DNA from 2 places in the Mesorhizobium sp. M0772 genome. Region 2 is predicted to be linked to the other one. Evidence: riboswitches for the same ligand, from Rfam matches in the RefSeq annotation. Region 2 holds a riboswitch; the other holds the start of a gene.
The links. A riboswitch is a leader RNA that binds a small molecule or an ion and turns the genes downstream of it on or off. The one in region 2 is predicted to bind S-adenosylmethionine.

Region 1 (7,466 bases), on a different contig from region 2:
ATTCCGGCTGCAGCACGCTGTAGCGCGGCAGCCCGCGCAGGCTGGCAACATCGAGCGCGGCGCGCAGCTGGCCGGCGTCGAGATTCGAGGCGCCGATATGGCGGACCTTGCCGGCAGCGAGCAGCTTCTGGTAGGCGCCGAGCGTCTCTTCGTAAGGCGTGGTCGGGTCCGGCCAGTGCGACAAATAGAGGTCGATCACATCGGTCTGCAGCCGCTCAAGCGACGCCTCGACCGCCCTTTCGATATGGGCAGCGGACAGATCCTTCTTGCCTTGTCCCATATCCGAGCCGACCTTGGTGATGACGATGATCTTGTCACGGTTGCCGCGGCTTTTCATCCATTTGCCGATGATGGTCTCGGACTCGCCGCCCGCGTGGCCCGGCACCCAGCGCGAATAGGCATCGGCAGTATCGATAGCGTTGAGGCCGGCGTCGCCGAACCGGTCGAGCAGGTCGAAGGAGGTCTTCTCGTCCGCGGTCCAGCCGAAGACATTGCCGCCCAGGACCAGCGGCGCGATGGAAAGGTCGGTTTGACCGAGACGGCGTTTTTGCAAGACGGGGCTCCGTGGGCTGGCGGCGGGCGACCCGAATGCTTCGGGCCGCAGCTAAGCTAGGTCTCGCCGCGCCGAGGTCAAAGGCCTCAGCCAATTTTTCCAGCGGGCCAGCGCTTCACAAAGGCGCGAGCGCTTCGCTGCAGGCTCGCCGTGGTCTACCGGCTCACGAGGCGATCCGCTTCGCCACCTCTTCCAGCCAGTGGTCGCTGATACCCAGCGCCGCGAGATGCTGCAGCGTGTTGAGCACATAGTCCTCGTTGTTTCCGGACTGGCCGACGGCGCCACGGATAACACCTGCCGCATGCGCGGCATCGAGCCCGCCGGCATACTGCTCATGCTGGCGGTCGACGATATAGGCGACCGCTTTCACTCTCTCTCCCGCGGCCGCACCATTCACGTCGAGACTGATATCGAGCACACGCTCGAGGTAGACGCTGGTCACCAATTCGCGCTCGCGCAGATAGGTCAGCACCTCATCGCGCAGCTCGCCGGGCACGCGAAACGCCAGCCCGATGCAGGAGCCGCCACGGTCGAGGCCGAGCACCAGGCCCGGCCGCTGACGCGTGCCGCGATGCACGAAGGAATAGACGCAGAGCGACCGGCGGTAGCCGTAAAGCCGCGCGCGGCGGGTCTCCACATGCGCAAATCCCGGCCGCCAGATCAGCGAGCCATAGCCAAAAACCCAAAAATCGCCCATATCGCCAAGCCTGATTGCACGAAGGTGACGCCGCCGCATCGGAATCGGTGCTCTTCTGTGTTTTTGCTTGTTGCGTAACCACAGTCCACCCGCAACACGCCCGCGTTAATGAAAGCCGCAGCATGACGTCAAGTGACGAGCGTCCGTCGAAGTTTCGCCACCGGCTGATGTGGCTCGCTGCCTTGGTCGTTATGCTGTTCGGCGCCTACAGCGCGGTCTGGTTCTATGTCGCCGGTCGCGTCAGCAGCGAAGCCGACAAGGCGGTGGCCTCGCTCAAGGACAAAGGCATCGAGGCCGGCTGCGCCAACCTCACCGTCAGCGGCTACCCCCTGCGTTTTGCCATCTCCTGTGACAATCTGGCTTACGAGGACGACGCCAGAAACGTTGCCGCCTCGGCAGGCAGCTTCAACTTCGTTGCAGAACTCATCCGGCCTTTGTCGCCTGCCGCCGAGTTGCGTGGGCCACTGCGGACCTCGGTGCCCGGGATGGCGCCGCTATGGATCGATTGGGACAATCTGCAGGCCAATGCCAAGCTCTCCTGGCCCTTGCCACGCAGCATTTCGCTGCAGGCCGAGAGCTTGTCCGGCCAGACCGATCCGGCCGACGACACCGACCCGGTTTCACTGTTCAGCGCCGGAACGGCGGCGGGCGAGTTGCGACCCGACGGCCAGGACCTTGGCTATACCGGAAGCTTCACCGATCTTGAGATCGACGCCGACGCGATCGGCGGGCGCGTGCTGCCGCCGCTCGACGGCAGCGGCGACGCGACGCTGAAGAACGGCGTCGCGCTGATGAAGACGCAGGCCAGGAGCCTGCGCGGCCAGGCGGTCGACATCCACAAGCTCGATCTGTCGTCGGGAACCGCGCGCATCACCGTCTCCGGCCCGGTGTCGGTCGACGCCAACGGCCAGGTCAATGCCGACCTGACGATCAAGCTGCAGGATCCCAAAGCCGTGGCGGCAATCCTCGCCACCGCAATCCCCGAGCAGAAGAGCCAGATCGAGCAAGGCTTTGCCGGTCTGGCGCTGCTCGGCAACGAACCGTCGATGCCGCTCAAGGTGGTGAAGGGCAAGGCCTCGCTCGGCTTCATTCCGCTGGGCAAGATCAAGCCGCTCGATTAGAGCAATTCCAGGAAAACTGTGAGCGGTTTTCCGTCCGGAATTGCGTTAAAACAAAGAGATAGAGCATGATCGCAAAGAGCGGGAACGGCTTTTGGGGAGAGATCGTGCTCGAGCAAGCCGACGCATGAACCGACCGGTGAAACTGCTGAGCGTTGGCGCGCTGACGCTGGATACCATCCTGCGCGTCGAAACCCTGCCCACGCATCAGGGCAAGTTCATCGCCTCGGACGGCATCCAGATCGCCTCGGGCATGGCGACAAGTGCTGCCTGCGCCGCCCGCCGTCTCGGCGCCGAGGTGTTCCTGTGGGCAAGTGCAGGTGACGATGCCGTCGGCGACCAATTGCTGGCCGGCATCGAGGCCGAGGGCGTCGATTGCCGCTTTGTCCGCCGCGTCGAAGGCGCCCGCTCGGCGCTGGCCGCGATCCTGGTCGACGCTCATGGCGAGCGCATCATCGTGCCCTTCTACGACCCAAAGGCGCAGGCCGACCCCGAGGCGGTGCCTGTCGCCGATCTTTCCGGCTTCGATGCCGTGCTGGTCGATGTGCGCTGGCCGGGCGCCGCCGCTCTTGCCTTGACCGCCGCGCGCAGCGCCGGCCGTCCCGCCATCCTCGACGCCGACACGGCGCCGGTTGAGGTGCTGGAGCGCCTGCTGCCGCTGGCATCGCACATCGTCGCTTCGGAGACGGCGGCACGCATCGTCTGCGGCCATGCGCTGGACCCCGAAACCGCCTGTGCCGACCTCGCCAGCCGCACCGATGCCTTCGTGGCGGTTACCGGCGGCGCCGCGGGAAGCTGGTGGCATGACCGGTCCGCCGGATGCGTGCGCCACATCGCGGCGCCGAAGATCAAGGCGATCGACACGCTTGCCGCCGGCGACGTCTTCCACGGCGCCTTTGCTGTCGCGTTGGCGGAAACCATGCCGATCGAGCAGGCGTTGCGCTTTGCCAGCGCGGCGGCCGCGCTCAAATGCCAGCGCTTCGGCGGCCGGCTGGGGGCGCCAAACAGGGACGAGGCAATGGCCATGGTCGCGGCGACCTGGCCCGTCTGAAACAGATTTAACTTTTCACCGGGTGCTCGACCGCCTGGCGGCCGAAATCCGGCACGTCGATATCCTGGCCGGCCTCGATGATCGAACGGCGAACGGCCCGGGTGCGGGTGAACAGGTCGAACAGCTTGTCGCCGTCGCCCCAGCGGATCGCCCGCTGCAGCGAGGCGAGGTCCTCCGAAAAGCGCGCCAGCATTTCCAGGATGGCATCCTTGTTGTGCAGGCACACGTCGCGCCACATGGTCGGGTCGGAGGCGGCCAGACGGGTGAAGTCGCGGAAACCGGAAGCCGAATATTTGATCACTTCCGACTTGGTCACCGATTCCAGATCGTCGGCCGTGCCGACGATGTTGTAGGCAATGATGTGCGGAAGATGCGAAACGATGGCCAGCGTCATGTCATGATGCTGCGGGTCCATCGTGTCGATGTTGGAGCCGCAGCGCCGCCAGAATTCCGACAGCTTTTCCAGCGCGGCCGGATCGGTTCCCGGCAGCGGCGTGAAGATGCACCAGCGGTTTTCGAACAGCTCGGCGAAACCCGCATCCGGGCCCGATTTCTCCGTACCCGCCAGCGGGTGTCCCGGAATGAAGTGCACGCCGTCCGGCACATAGGGCTGCATTTGCGCAATGACGGAGGCCTTGGTCGAACCGACATCGGTGAGGATGGCGCCTTTTTTCAGCGCCGCTGCGATCTCTTGCGCCACCTCGCCCGACGATCCCACAGGCACCGAGACGATGATCAGGTCGGCGTCGCGGACCGCTTCCCTGGCGCCGGTGGTGTAGCTCTCGCCAAGACCGAGCTCCTTCGCCCGCGCCAGCGTGGCCGGGCTGCGCGTCGCGATGGCGACATGGCGGGCCAGGCCCTCGCGGCGGATGATTCGGGCCAGCGACGAGCCGATCAGGCCGATGCCGACCAGCGCGATCTTTTCAAACATCGGTAATGTCATTGTTTCAGCTTTTCAGGAATGTCGTGAGGGCCTCGATGACGCCGCGATTGGCTTCTTCGGTGCCGACGCTCATGCGAAGCGCATTGGGAAAGCCATAGCCGGTAACGCGCCGCAATATATAGCCGCGCTGGGTGAGGTAGTCGTCCGCCGCCTCAGCCGAATGCTTCTTGTCGTCGGGAAAGTGGATGAGGACGAAATTGCCGACGCTGGGCGTCACGCGCAGCCCAAGCTTCGTCAGTTCTTCATTCAACCAGGTAAGCCAGGTCTCGTTGTGCAACGAACTGCGCTCGACATGGGCGCGGTCGCGGATGGCGGCAATGCCGGCCTCGATCGCTGTTGCGTTAACGTTGAAAGGGCCGCGGATGCGGTTGATGGCATCGACGATGTGCAGTGGGCCATACATCCAGCCGATGCGCGCGCCGCCAAGGCCAAGCTTGGAGAAGGTGCGGGTCATGACCACATTCTGTGCGCTGCCCGCCAGCTCGATGCCGGCCTCATAGTCATTGCGCCTGACATATTCGGCATAGGCCGCGTCGAGCACCAGAAGCACGTTGCCCGGGAGAGCGGAATGCAGGCGGCGGACCTCCTGGAACGGCAGATAGGTTCCGGTCGGATTGTTGGGATTGGCGAGGAAGATGATTTTGGTCCGCGGTGTCACCGCGGCCAGGATCGCGTCGACGTCGGCGCGTTCCTCGGTTTCCTTGATCGTCACCGGTGTCCCGCCGGCCGACTGGATGTAGATCTTGTAGATCATGAAGGCGTGTTCGGTGATGATGGCCTCATCGCCGGCCGCCAGATAGGTCTGCGCCAGCAGGCCCAAAATCTCGTCGGAACCGTTGGAGCAGATGATGTTTGCCGGGTTGAGGCCATGCACCTCGGCGATCGCCTCGCGCAGCCGGCGGGCGGTGCCGTCGGGATAGACATCGAGCTTGCTGGCCACTTCGCGCGCGGCCTCGATCGCCTTCGGCGACGGGCCGAGCGGGTTCTCGTTCGACGACAATTTATGGACCTTGGCGACGCCGGCCGGTGCCGTGCTCTTGCCCGGCACATAGGCGTCGATGTCCATAATGCCCGCGCGGGGAGTCGGCCGTGCCTTGTCCGCTGTCTTGTCCATGTCGCAAATCCATCAAGAATGCCTCCGTCCGGAGGCCGCAGCGGAAATACAAGCCGTAGCCGCGAATGTCGAGAGGCGGGCAATAGCTGGCCGTTGACGCCGGGCCGCACGAGTTCTAGAAGAACGCAACAGTTCCGTGGTGATTTGGCCGGTCGGCTTGCAGCCACGTTAAACAACTCGCTAAAGGGCCGTTTGCGTGACGTAACCGGCTTTGCGATCGCATTGCCGGTTTTTTATTGCCTGACGGCGGGCAAGGAGAGTCACATGGCCGCGCTCCGCGCTACAAAAACCAACAACGAGGCCGACAACCCGTCGAGCCCTGTGTTGCGTTTTGGCCCTGACAAGCCGCTGAAGCTCGACGCCGGCACGCTTTTGTCGCCGTTCCAGATCGCCTACCAGACATATGGCGCCCTCAACGATGCCCGCACCAACGCCATCCTGGTCTGCCACGCGCTGACCGGCGACCAGCATGTCGCCAGCACCAATCCGGTGACCGGCAAGCCCGGCTGGTGGGAAGTGCTGATCGGTCCCGGCAAGATCATCGACACCAACCGCTTCTTCGTCATTTGCTCCAACGTCATCGGCGGCTGCCTCGGCTCCACCGGTCCGGCCTCGACCAATCCCGCCACCGGCAAGCCCTACGGCCTCGACCTGCCAATCATCACCATCCGCGACATGGTGCGGGCGCAATTGATGCTGGTCGACCATTTCGGCATCGAAAAGCTGTTTTGCGTGCTCGGCGGCTCGATGGGCGGCATGCAGGTGCTGGAATGGGCATCGTGCTATTCCGAGCGCGTCTTCTCGGCCCTGCCGATCGCCACAGGCGCACGCCATTCCTCGCAGAACATCGCCTTCCACGAGGTCGGCCGCCAGGCTGTCATGGCTGATCCGGACTGGCATGGCGGCAAATATTTCGAGCACGGCAAGCGCCCGGAAAAGGGGCTCGCCGTGGCGCGCATGGCCGCCCACATCACCTATCTGTCGGAAGCCGCCCTGCATCGGAAATTCGGCCGCAATCTGCAGGACCGCGAAGCGCTGACCTTCGGTTTCGACGCAGATTTCCAGATCGAAAGCTATCTGCGCCACCAGGGCATGACATTCGTCGACCGCTTCGACGCCAACTCCTACCTCTACATGACCCGTTCGATGGATTATTTCGACCTCGCCGCCGACCATGGCGGCCGGTTGGCAGATGCCTTTGCCGGGACCAAGACCCGCTTCTGCCTGGTGTCCTTCACCTCGGACTGGTTGTTCCCGACCGAGGAGAGCCGCTCGATCGTGCATGCGCTCAACGCCGCCGGCGCCTCCGTCTCCTTCGTCGAGATCGACACCGACCGCGGCCATGATGCCTTCCTGCTCGATGAACCCGAACTGTTTGCCGCCATCAAGGGCTTCATCGGCTCGGCGGCCCGCGCAAGGGGGCTCGCCTCATGAGCGTCAATGGCAGCCAGCGCGTCGACCTCGAAGTCGTGGCCAACCTGATACCGCCGCAGTCGCGGGTGCTCGATGTCGGCTCCGGCGACGGCCTGCTGCTCGAACTCCTGCAGGAGACCAAGCAGGTCGACGGCCGCGGGCTGGAGCTGTCACAGCGCGGCGTCAATGAATGCGTTGCGCGCGGCCTCTCGGTCATCCAGGGCGATGCCGACACCGACCTCGAATTCTATCCGGACAAGGGTTTTGACTTCGTCGTCCTGTCACAGACGCTGCAGGCGACCCGCAACCCGAAGCTGGTGCTCGACGAGCTGCTGCGAATCGGCAACCGCGCCATCGTCTCCTTCCCCAATTTCGGCCACTGGCGGGTGCGGCTGTCGCTGTTCGTCAAGGGCCGGATGCCGGTAACCGCGGACCTGCCCTATTCCTGGTACGACACGCCCAACATCCATTTCTGCACCATCCGCGACTTCGTCAATCTGGTCGAGGAACTCGGCGCTTCGGTCGAGAAAGCCACCGCGCTCGACGGCAACGGCCAGAAGATCGGCCTGTCGATGCC
Region 2 (7,466 bases):
ATAATGCGCGCCATCGTCCGGGGAGAAGGAAAAGCAGCATGAGCACCGAAAGCGCCCCCGCCCCGCAGGGCAACGTCGCCGACGAACAGCGCCCGCGCATCGCCGTCTCGGCGCTGGCGACGAATTTACGCGAATACGGACTGATCATAGCCCTGATCGTCATCATGCTGTTCTTCCAGTTCACCACGTCGGGGACGTTGTTCAAGCCGGTCAACCTCAGCAATCTGGTGCAGCAGAACTCCTTCATCATCGTGATGGCGCTGGGCATGCTGCTGGTGATCGTATCGGGCTATATCGACCTCAGCGTCGGATCGGTCGCCGGTTTCATTGGCGCGCTGGCGGCAAACATGATGGTCATCTGGCAACTCGGACCGCTGAGCAATCCCCTGGTGGTTTCGATCGTCTGCCTGGTCGCGGGTGGCCTGATCGGCGCCGCGCAAGGGTATTGGATCGCCTATCACCGGATACCGAGCTTCATTGTCACGCTGGCCGGAATGCTGATCTTCCGCGGCATTTGCCAGGCGTTGCTTGGCGGCGGCTCGTCGGTGGGTCCGCTTCCCGACGACTTCAAGATGCTCAGTTCCGGCTTCATCCCGGATGTGATCGGCCCACTGACGCTCGTCCCGCCGGTCGTGAACGCAGCCGGCAAGACCATCATGGGCAGCGGCGTGACCCTGCACATGACGACGGTCGTGCTGGGGCTGATCGCCGTGCTCGCCTATGCCTATTTCGGGGTCCGCACCCGGCGCAAACGAGAACGCCATGGTTATGAGGCCGAGCCCTTCACCCTGTTCGTCGTCAAGACGCTGGTCGCCAGCGCGCTGGCGCTGTTCCTGGTCTATGAGTTTGCCAGCTACCGCGGCCTGCCCGTGGTGCTGCTGGTCATGGGCGTGCTGATCACGCTGTTCGTCTTCGTCACCAAGCGCATGACCATCGGGAGGCGCATCTACGCCATGGGCGGCAATCCCAAGGCGGCGCAGCTGTCGGGCATCAACACCGAGCGGCTGACGCTGATGGTGTTCATCAATATGGGCGTGCTGTCGGCGCTTGGCGGCCTGATCATCGCGGCTCGTCTCGGCCAGGCGGTGCCGGCGGCGGGTCTCGGCTCGGAGCTCGATGTCATCGCCGCAGTGTTCATCGGCGGCGCCTCGGCGATGGGCGGCGTCGGCCAGGTTATCGGGGCGGTCGTCGGCGGCTTCATCATGGGCGTGATGAACAACGGCATGTCGATCATGGGCGTCAATGTCGACTGGCAGCAGGTGGTCAAAGGCCTGGTGCTGCTCGGCGCCGTGATCTTCGACGTCTACAACAAGAACAAGGCCTGACAAGCTTCAGCGAGGCAAGCAGGAGGCATACGGTCGCGGCGCAGCCGGCAAGTTGTCGGCATAAGAAGTCCCCCGAGGGATGGAGCTCGCGAGCGCAATCCGGACGAAGAGTTCAACCCGTGGCGCGGCGAGGTCCGAGCCGCGCAGGTCAAGGTTTGCCAAGGGGCAACCCGGCCAAGGCACATGAGAGAGGATTTCATCATGCTAATCTCCCAGATCCTCGACGACGCCGAGACCATCCGCGTCGTCGCCCGCAATGGCGGCGGCAAGACCAGGATCATCAACGGCGCCCGCAGCGTCTATTCGCTGGCCATGGAAGCCGCGCGCACCGGAACGGGCCTCGCCGCGCTGATCGAGCGCAAGGGGTTCGGTGAAGCGATAGACCTCGACGCCGTCTACAAGAAGGGCCGGCTGGTGTCGCCGATCAACCATCCCGATCCTGCGCATCTGCATCTGACCGGCACCGGCCTGACCCATCTCGGCTCGGCGGCGACGCGCGATTCCATGCACAAGAAGCTCAGCGATGGCGGCGAGGAGCAGCTTACCGATTCCATGAAGATGTTCCGCATGGGGCTCGAAGGCGGCAAGCCGGCCAAGGGCCAGACCGGCGTGCAGCCGGAATGGTTCTACAAGGGCAACGGCACCATGGCGGTGGCGCCGGGCGCCGCACTGATGTCGCCGGCCTTTGCGCAGGACGCCGGCGAGGAGCCGGAAATCGCCGGCATCTATGTCATCGGCGACGACGGCGCGCCGTTCCGCGTCGGCTTCACGCTGTCGAACGAGTTTTCCGATCATGTTACCGAGCGGGTGAACTATCTGTTCCTGGCACATTCCAAACTGCGCAACGCCTCGTTCGGGCCGGAAATCCTGATCGGCGACCTGCCGGCCGACGTCAGGGGCTCATCGCGAATCTATCGCGACAGCAATTTGCTGTGGGAAAAGCCGTTCCTGTCGGGCGAAGCGAACATGTCGCACACAATCGCCAATCTCGAACATCATCACTTCAAATATTCGGCCTTCCGCCAGCCGGGCGACGTGCATGTGCACATGTTCGGCACGGCGACGCTGTCCTTTGCCGACGGCATCAAGACTCAGGCCGGCGACGTTTTCGAGATCGAGGCCGCGGATTTCGGCCTGCCGCTGCGCAACCCGCTGGAGATTGAGCAGCCGGTGAAGGTGGCGGTGAAGGCGCTTTGAGAGCGTAATCTCCCTCCTTGAGGGGGAGATGTCGCCGAAGGCGACAGAGGGGGTCGTTGCGCGTGGAGCGCTAAAGTCTTCCGCGGCTGAGAGGCGCTGGCATTCTACGCGCAGCGACCCCCTCTGGCCTGCCGGCCATCTCCCCCTCAAGGGGGGAGATTTGGCAGTTCCAACCTCAATAAATATCGAAATCGAAATACTTGGCCTGGATCTTCTTGTAAGTGCCGTCGGCGACGATGGCGTCTATCGCCGCGTTGAGCTTGTCGCGAAGTGCCGTGTCCTCCAGGCGGACAGCGATGCCGGCTTGCGTCTCGGTGCCCTTGACGTCACCGACAAGCTTGCAGCAGCCGTCGCTCGCCTTCTTCAGCCAGTCCATCAGCACGAATTTGTCGGAGATGACGGCGTCGAGACGGCCGTTCTGCAAGTCGGTGATCGCCTCTTCCTGGGTGGGGTAGAGTTTCGCCTCGGCGCCGGCCTTGCCATAGGCGTCCTGCGCATAGTCGGCCTGGGTGGTCGAGGCCTGCGCGCCCACCGTCTTGCCGGCAAGGGCTGCCGGTTCGGTGGAAGTGAGGTCGCTGTCCTTGGGCGCCACCAGCGCCAGCGGCGTCGTGTAGTATTTGTTGGTGAAGGCGACCTGTTTCTTGCGCTCCTCGGTGATGCTCATCGAGGCGATGATGGCGTCGAACTTTTTCGCCTGCAGCGCCGGGATGATGCCGTCCCAGTCCTGGGTGACGATCTCGCACTCGACCTTCATCTGCGCACATAGCGCATTGGCAATGTCGATGTCGAAGCCCTCGATCTTGCCGTCCGCGGTGATGGTGTTGAAGGGCGGATAAGCGCCCTCGGTGCCGATCTTCAATTTCTCCTGCGCCTCAGCCAGCGAGCCGGCCGATATCACCAGCATGGCAGCGCTCGCTGCCGATATGATCCATCTTGAAATCTGCATTTTGGTTCCCCTTGCGCGCCGTTCTCTTGCCGGCCACCGAAAGGCAGCCAAGCATGGTGAGGCAGCGCAGGCAAGTATTTTGCCTGACGGTGATCGAAGGTTCAGCCGGCGGGGCGGAAATGCTTGGAGAGCTTGAGGCCTTGCGCCTGGTAATTCGAGCCGAGATCGGTGCCGTAAAGCGCCTGCGGCCGCTTCAGCATGTGTTCGTAGACCAGCCGGCCGACGATCTGGCCGTGGTCGAGGATGAACGGCACTTCGTGGCTGCGCACTTCGAGCACCGCCCGGCTGCCGGTGCCGCCTGAGGCCGAATGGCCGAAGCCCGGATCGAAGAAGCCGGCATAGTGAACACGGAATTCGCCAACCAGCGGATCGAAGGGCGTCATCTCGGCGGCGTAGAGCGGCGGCACGTGCACGGCTTCGCGGCTGACCAGGATGTAGAACTCGTCCGGGTCGAGCACCAGTTCGCCGGCGCCGCTCTTGTAGAGCGGCTCCCAGAAATCGACGGCATCCTGGGCGGCGCGCTTGTCGACATCGACCAAGCCGGTGTGATGCTTGCCGCGATAGCCGACCAGGCCGTTCTGGTCGCCGTCAAGATCGATCGACAGCGCAATGCCGCCGCCGGAAATGTTGGGCGGCTCGGTCGCCACCAGCATCTCGGCGCGGTGCAATTCGTTCAGTTCTGCCTCCGACAACAGCGCGTTGCCAGTGCGAAAGCGGATCTGCGACAGCCTCGATCCGGCGCGTACGACGATCGGGAAGGTGCGTGGACTGACTTCGAGATAAAGCGGCCCGTGATAGCCGGGGGCGATCTTGTCGAACTCATGGCCGCGATCGGTCATCACCCGGGTGAAGATGTCGAGCCGGCCGGTCGAGCTTTTCGGGTTGGCCGAGGCCGACACGTTTGCGGGCAGCGCCAGGCTTTCGAGCAGCGGCACGATGTAGACGCAGCCGGTTTCCAGCACCGCGCCCTCGGCGAGACTGAATTCGTGCAATTTCAGCCGGTGAAGCTTGTCGGCCACCAGATGATCGGGACCCGGCAGGAAGGAGGCGCGCACGCGAAAAGCCTTGTCGCCGAGCCTGAGATCGAGGCTCGCCGGCTGCACCTGGTCGACATCGAGCGCGCGCGGCGACTTCAGCGCGCCGGACTGAAACAGCGCGGAAATGTCCTGATCGGGAAGAATGCCTGTCTGCCGCAAAAGGCTGGCTCCGCTCCAAGGTCGGTCTCTTTGTGGCAGGTTCTTGCCGCAAAACCGCTGGATATTATTGCGGAACCTGCCTGGTACAAACCTCTTAATGAAGCCGGCAATTGACGCAAGCGCAGGTGAGGTCTAAAGGGTCGTTATCCCGTGGTGATTTGGCCGGTCGGCTTGCAGCCACGTTAAACAAGTCGCTAAAGGACCGTCGGGCCGCAAGGCCATATGGACCGGTTGCGACTTTCGCGGCCGGTTTTTTTGTGTCTGGAACAAAAGCGATGAGCACCAAGAAGCGTAACTGGAAACCTCAGACCGCACTCGTGCACGGGGGAACGCTGCGTTCCCAGTTCGGCGAGACGTCGGAAGCGATGTACCTCACCCAAGGCTATGTCTACGAGACGGCGCAGGCTGCCGAGGCCCGTTTCAAGGGCGAGGAGCCGGGCTTCATCTATTCGCGCTATGCCAACCCTACTGTCGACATGTTCGAAAAGCGCATGTGCGCGCTGGAGGGTGCCGAAGATGCGCGCGCCACGGCGTCCGGCATGGCGGCGGTGTCGGCAGCGCTCCTGTGCAGCGCCAAAGCCGGCGACCATATCGTTGCGGCGCGCGCGCTGTTCGGCTCCTGCCGCTGGGTGGTGGAGACGCTGGCGCCGAAATACGGCATCGAGGCAACGCTGGTCGACGGCACCGACATCGCCAACTGGGAAAAGGCGGTGCGGCCGAACACGAAACTGTTCTTCCTGGAAAGCCCGACCAATCCGACGCTGGAAGTGGTCGACATCGCAGCGGTGGCGGCGCTCGCCACCTCGATCGGCGCCAGGCTGATCGTCGACAATGTCTTTGCCACGCCCTTGCAGCAGAAGCCCTTGCAGCTCGGCGCCCATATCGTCGTCTACTCCGCGACCAAGCACATTGACGGCCAGGGACGCTGTCTCGGCGGCATCATCCTGTCCGACAAGAAATGGATCGACGAGAATTTGCACGACTATTTCCGCCACACCGGCCCGAGCCTGTCGCCGTTCAACGCCTGGACGCTGCTCAAGGGCCTGGAGACGCTGCCGGTTCGGGTGCGCCAGCAGACGGAAAGCGCGGCCAAGATCGCGGATTTCCTGGCAGGACGGCCGGAAATCGCCCGCGTCATCTATCCCGGCCGCGCCGACCACCCGCAGGCCGACATCGTCAAGAAGCAGATGACGGGCGGATCGACGCTGATCTGCCTCGACGTGAAGGGCGGCAAGCAGGCGGCCTTCGCCTTGCAGAACGCGCTCGACATCGTGCTGATCTCCAACAATCTCGGCGACGCCAAGAGCCTGATCACCCATCCGGCGACCACCACGCACAAGAACCTCAGCGACGAAGCTCGCGCCGAGCTTGGCATCGGGCCGGGAACGCTCAGGCTGTCGGTCGGTCTTGAGGATACGGACGATCTGCTGGAGGACGTTGCGCAGGCGCTGAAGGCAGCCGGGTAGGCCGCGAGGCGTCACGCTCCCGACGAAGCCTCTTCCAGCTCGGCTGCCTTGGTGCCGATGATCATGGTGTTGCCGCGCCAATCGACGGCGCCGCTCAGCCAGCCGCGCGCCCATATGGCGGGAAGCATCATGTCGCGGACCATCATCGCCGGGACCATGCGCAGCGACAGATGCCAGCCCTTGGCCGCGGCCAGCGCGCATTCGGGAATGTAGGCCGCCGTCAGCACGGCCAACACCGTGGCCGGCAGGCTGATGCCGGCACTTGCTGCCGCCACCAGCGCCAACGCCAACGGCACGGCGACGCCGGTCAGGATCTCGGGTGCGAAAAACAGCGGGAAAGTGACGCGGCGCAACCGCGCCCAGCGCGCCTGACGCGACCAGATGTCGGCAAGTCGGCGCTGCCCCAGTGGTTGCTCGAAAGGCGAGGCAACGAGATTGACGCGCAGGCCCAGTCCGTTGACCAGCTTGGTTGCAGCAGCATCCTCGGCGATCTCGGCGGCCAGCGCGCGGATACCGCCATTGGTATCGAGCATCGGCTTGTTCCACAGCATGCTCTTGCCCTGGGCAAAGCCGAGGCCAAGCGCCTCGCCGGCATATTGCCAGCGCGCCTGCAGCGTGTTGAGGAACGCGCATTCGACCTCGGCCCAGAAGCCTTCCGGCCGCGAGCCGATCGGCGTCGAGCAGATAAGCCCGGTATTGGTCCGCCAGGCCGCCATCAGGTGCTGGACGTAATCCCTAGGCATCAGCACGTTGGAATCCGCCAGAATAACCCAATGATTGCGCGCCGCTTCCCAGCCCTTGACGCAGTTGTTGAGCTTCGGGTTGCTGCTGACGCGGTCGTCGCCGATCAGCAGCCGGGCCGGCACGTTGGGAAACAGGACGATCGCCCTGTTTATCAGTTTGACGACGGGATCGTCGGCGTGAGCGACGCAGAAGATCAGTTCGTAGCGCGGCCAGTCGAGCGAGAAGGCTCGCTGCAGCGTCTCTTGTGTGAACGGCTCCACGCCGCGCGACGGCACGACGATCGAGACCGGTGGCTGCTCGTCGGACGGCGGAGGGATAAGGCGACGCGCTTGCAGTTTCGACGAAGCAAGCAGGATGCTGGCGAGATTGGAAAGAAGCAAAGCGGAGGAAGCGAAGGCGGCTGTGAGAGCTGGTTCCATCGAGATCTGGTCACTCCGGAAAGGCCGCTCGCGGCTGCTTTGTCAGTCGACAGATGGGCCTTGAGTCGCCGGCAAGGTTTGCGCACACCAACACTGTCATGTGTCACTTAAATGACATTGTTTGTCGGCACCTCCGCTTTGAGGCTGGCAGGACATGCCGTTGTGCGCGTATC

Region 1: linked by a shared signal. The riboswitch ahead of metX (homoserine O-acetyltransferase MetX) and the one ahead of NKI06_RS08475 (O-succinylhomoserine sulfhydrylase) in region 2 are both predicted to bind S-adenosylmethionine.

Annotation. Positions count from the first base shown of each region.
Region 1 is NZ_JAMYPB010000007.1:90,190-97,655, forward strand. It holds gene NKI06_RS06890 (aldo/keto reductase) at 1-553, opposite strand, end outside; gene NKI06_RS06895 (gamma-glutamylcyclotransferase) at 717-1,250, opposite strand; gene NKI06_RS06900 (DUF2125 domain-containing protein) at 1,373-2,371, shown strand; gene NKI06_RS06905 (sugar kinase) at 2,496-3,419, shown strand; gene NKI06_RS06910 (prephenate/arogenate dehydrogenase family protein) at 3,427-4,362, opposite strand; gene hisC (histidinol-phosphate transaminase) at 4,367-5,476, opposite strand; SAM riboswitch at 5,603-5,680, shown strand; gene metX (homoserine O-acetyltransferase MetX) at 5,741-6,910, shown strand; gene metW (methionine biosynthesis protein MetW) at 6,907-7,466, shown strand, end outside.
Region 2 is NZ_JAMYPB010000009.1:43,582-51,047, forward strand. It holds gene mmsA (multiple monosaccharide ABC transporter ATP-binding protein) at 1-42, shown strand, start outside; gene mmsB (multiple monosaccharide ABC transporter permease) at 39-1,325, shown strand; gene araD1 (AraD1 family protein) at 1,527-2,522, shown strand; gene NKI06_RS08465 (ABC transporter substrate-binding protein) at 2,698-3,468, opposite strand; gene NKI06_RS08470 (2'-deoxycytidine 5'-triphosphate deaminase) at 3,570-4,664, opposite strand; SAM riboswitch at 4,805-4,882, shown strand; gene NKI06_RS08475 (O-succinylhomoserine sulfhydrylase) at 4,940-6,130, shown strand; gene NKI06_RS08480 (ceramide glucosyltransferase) at 6,142-7,293, opposite strand.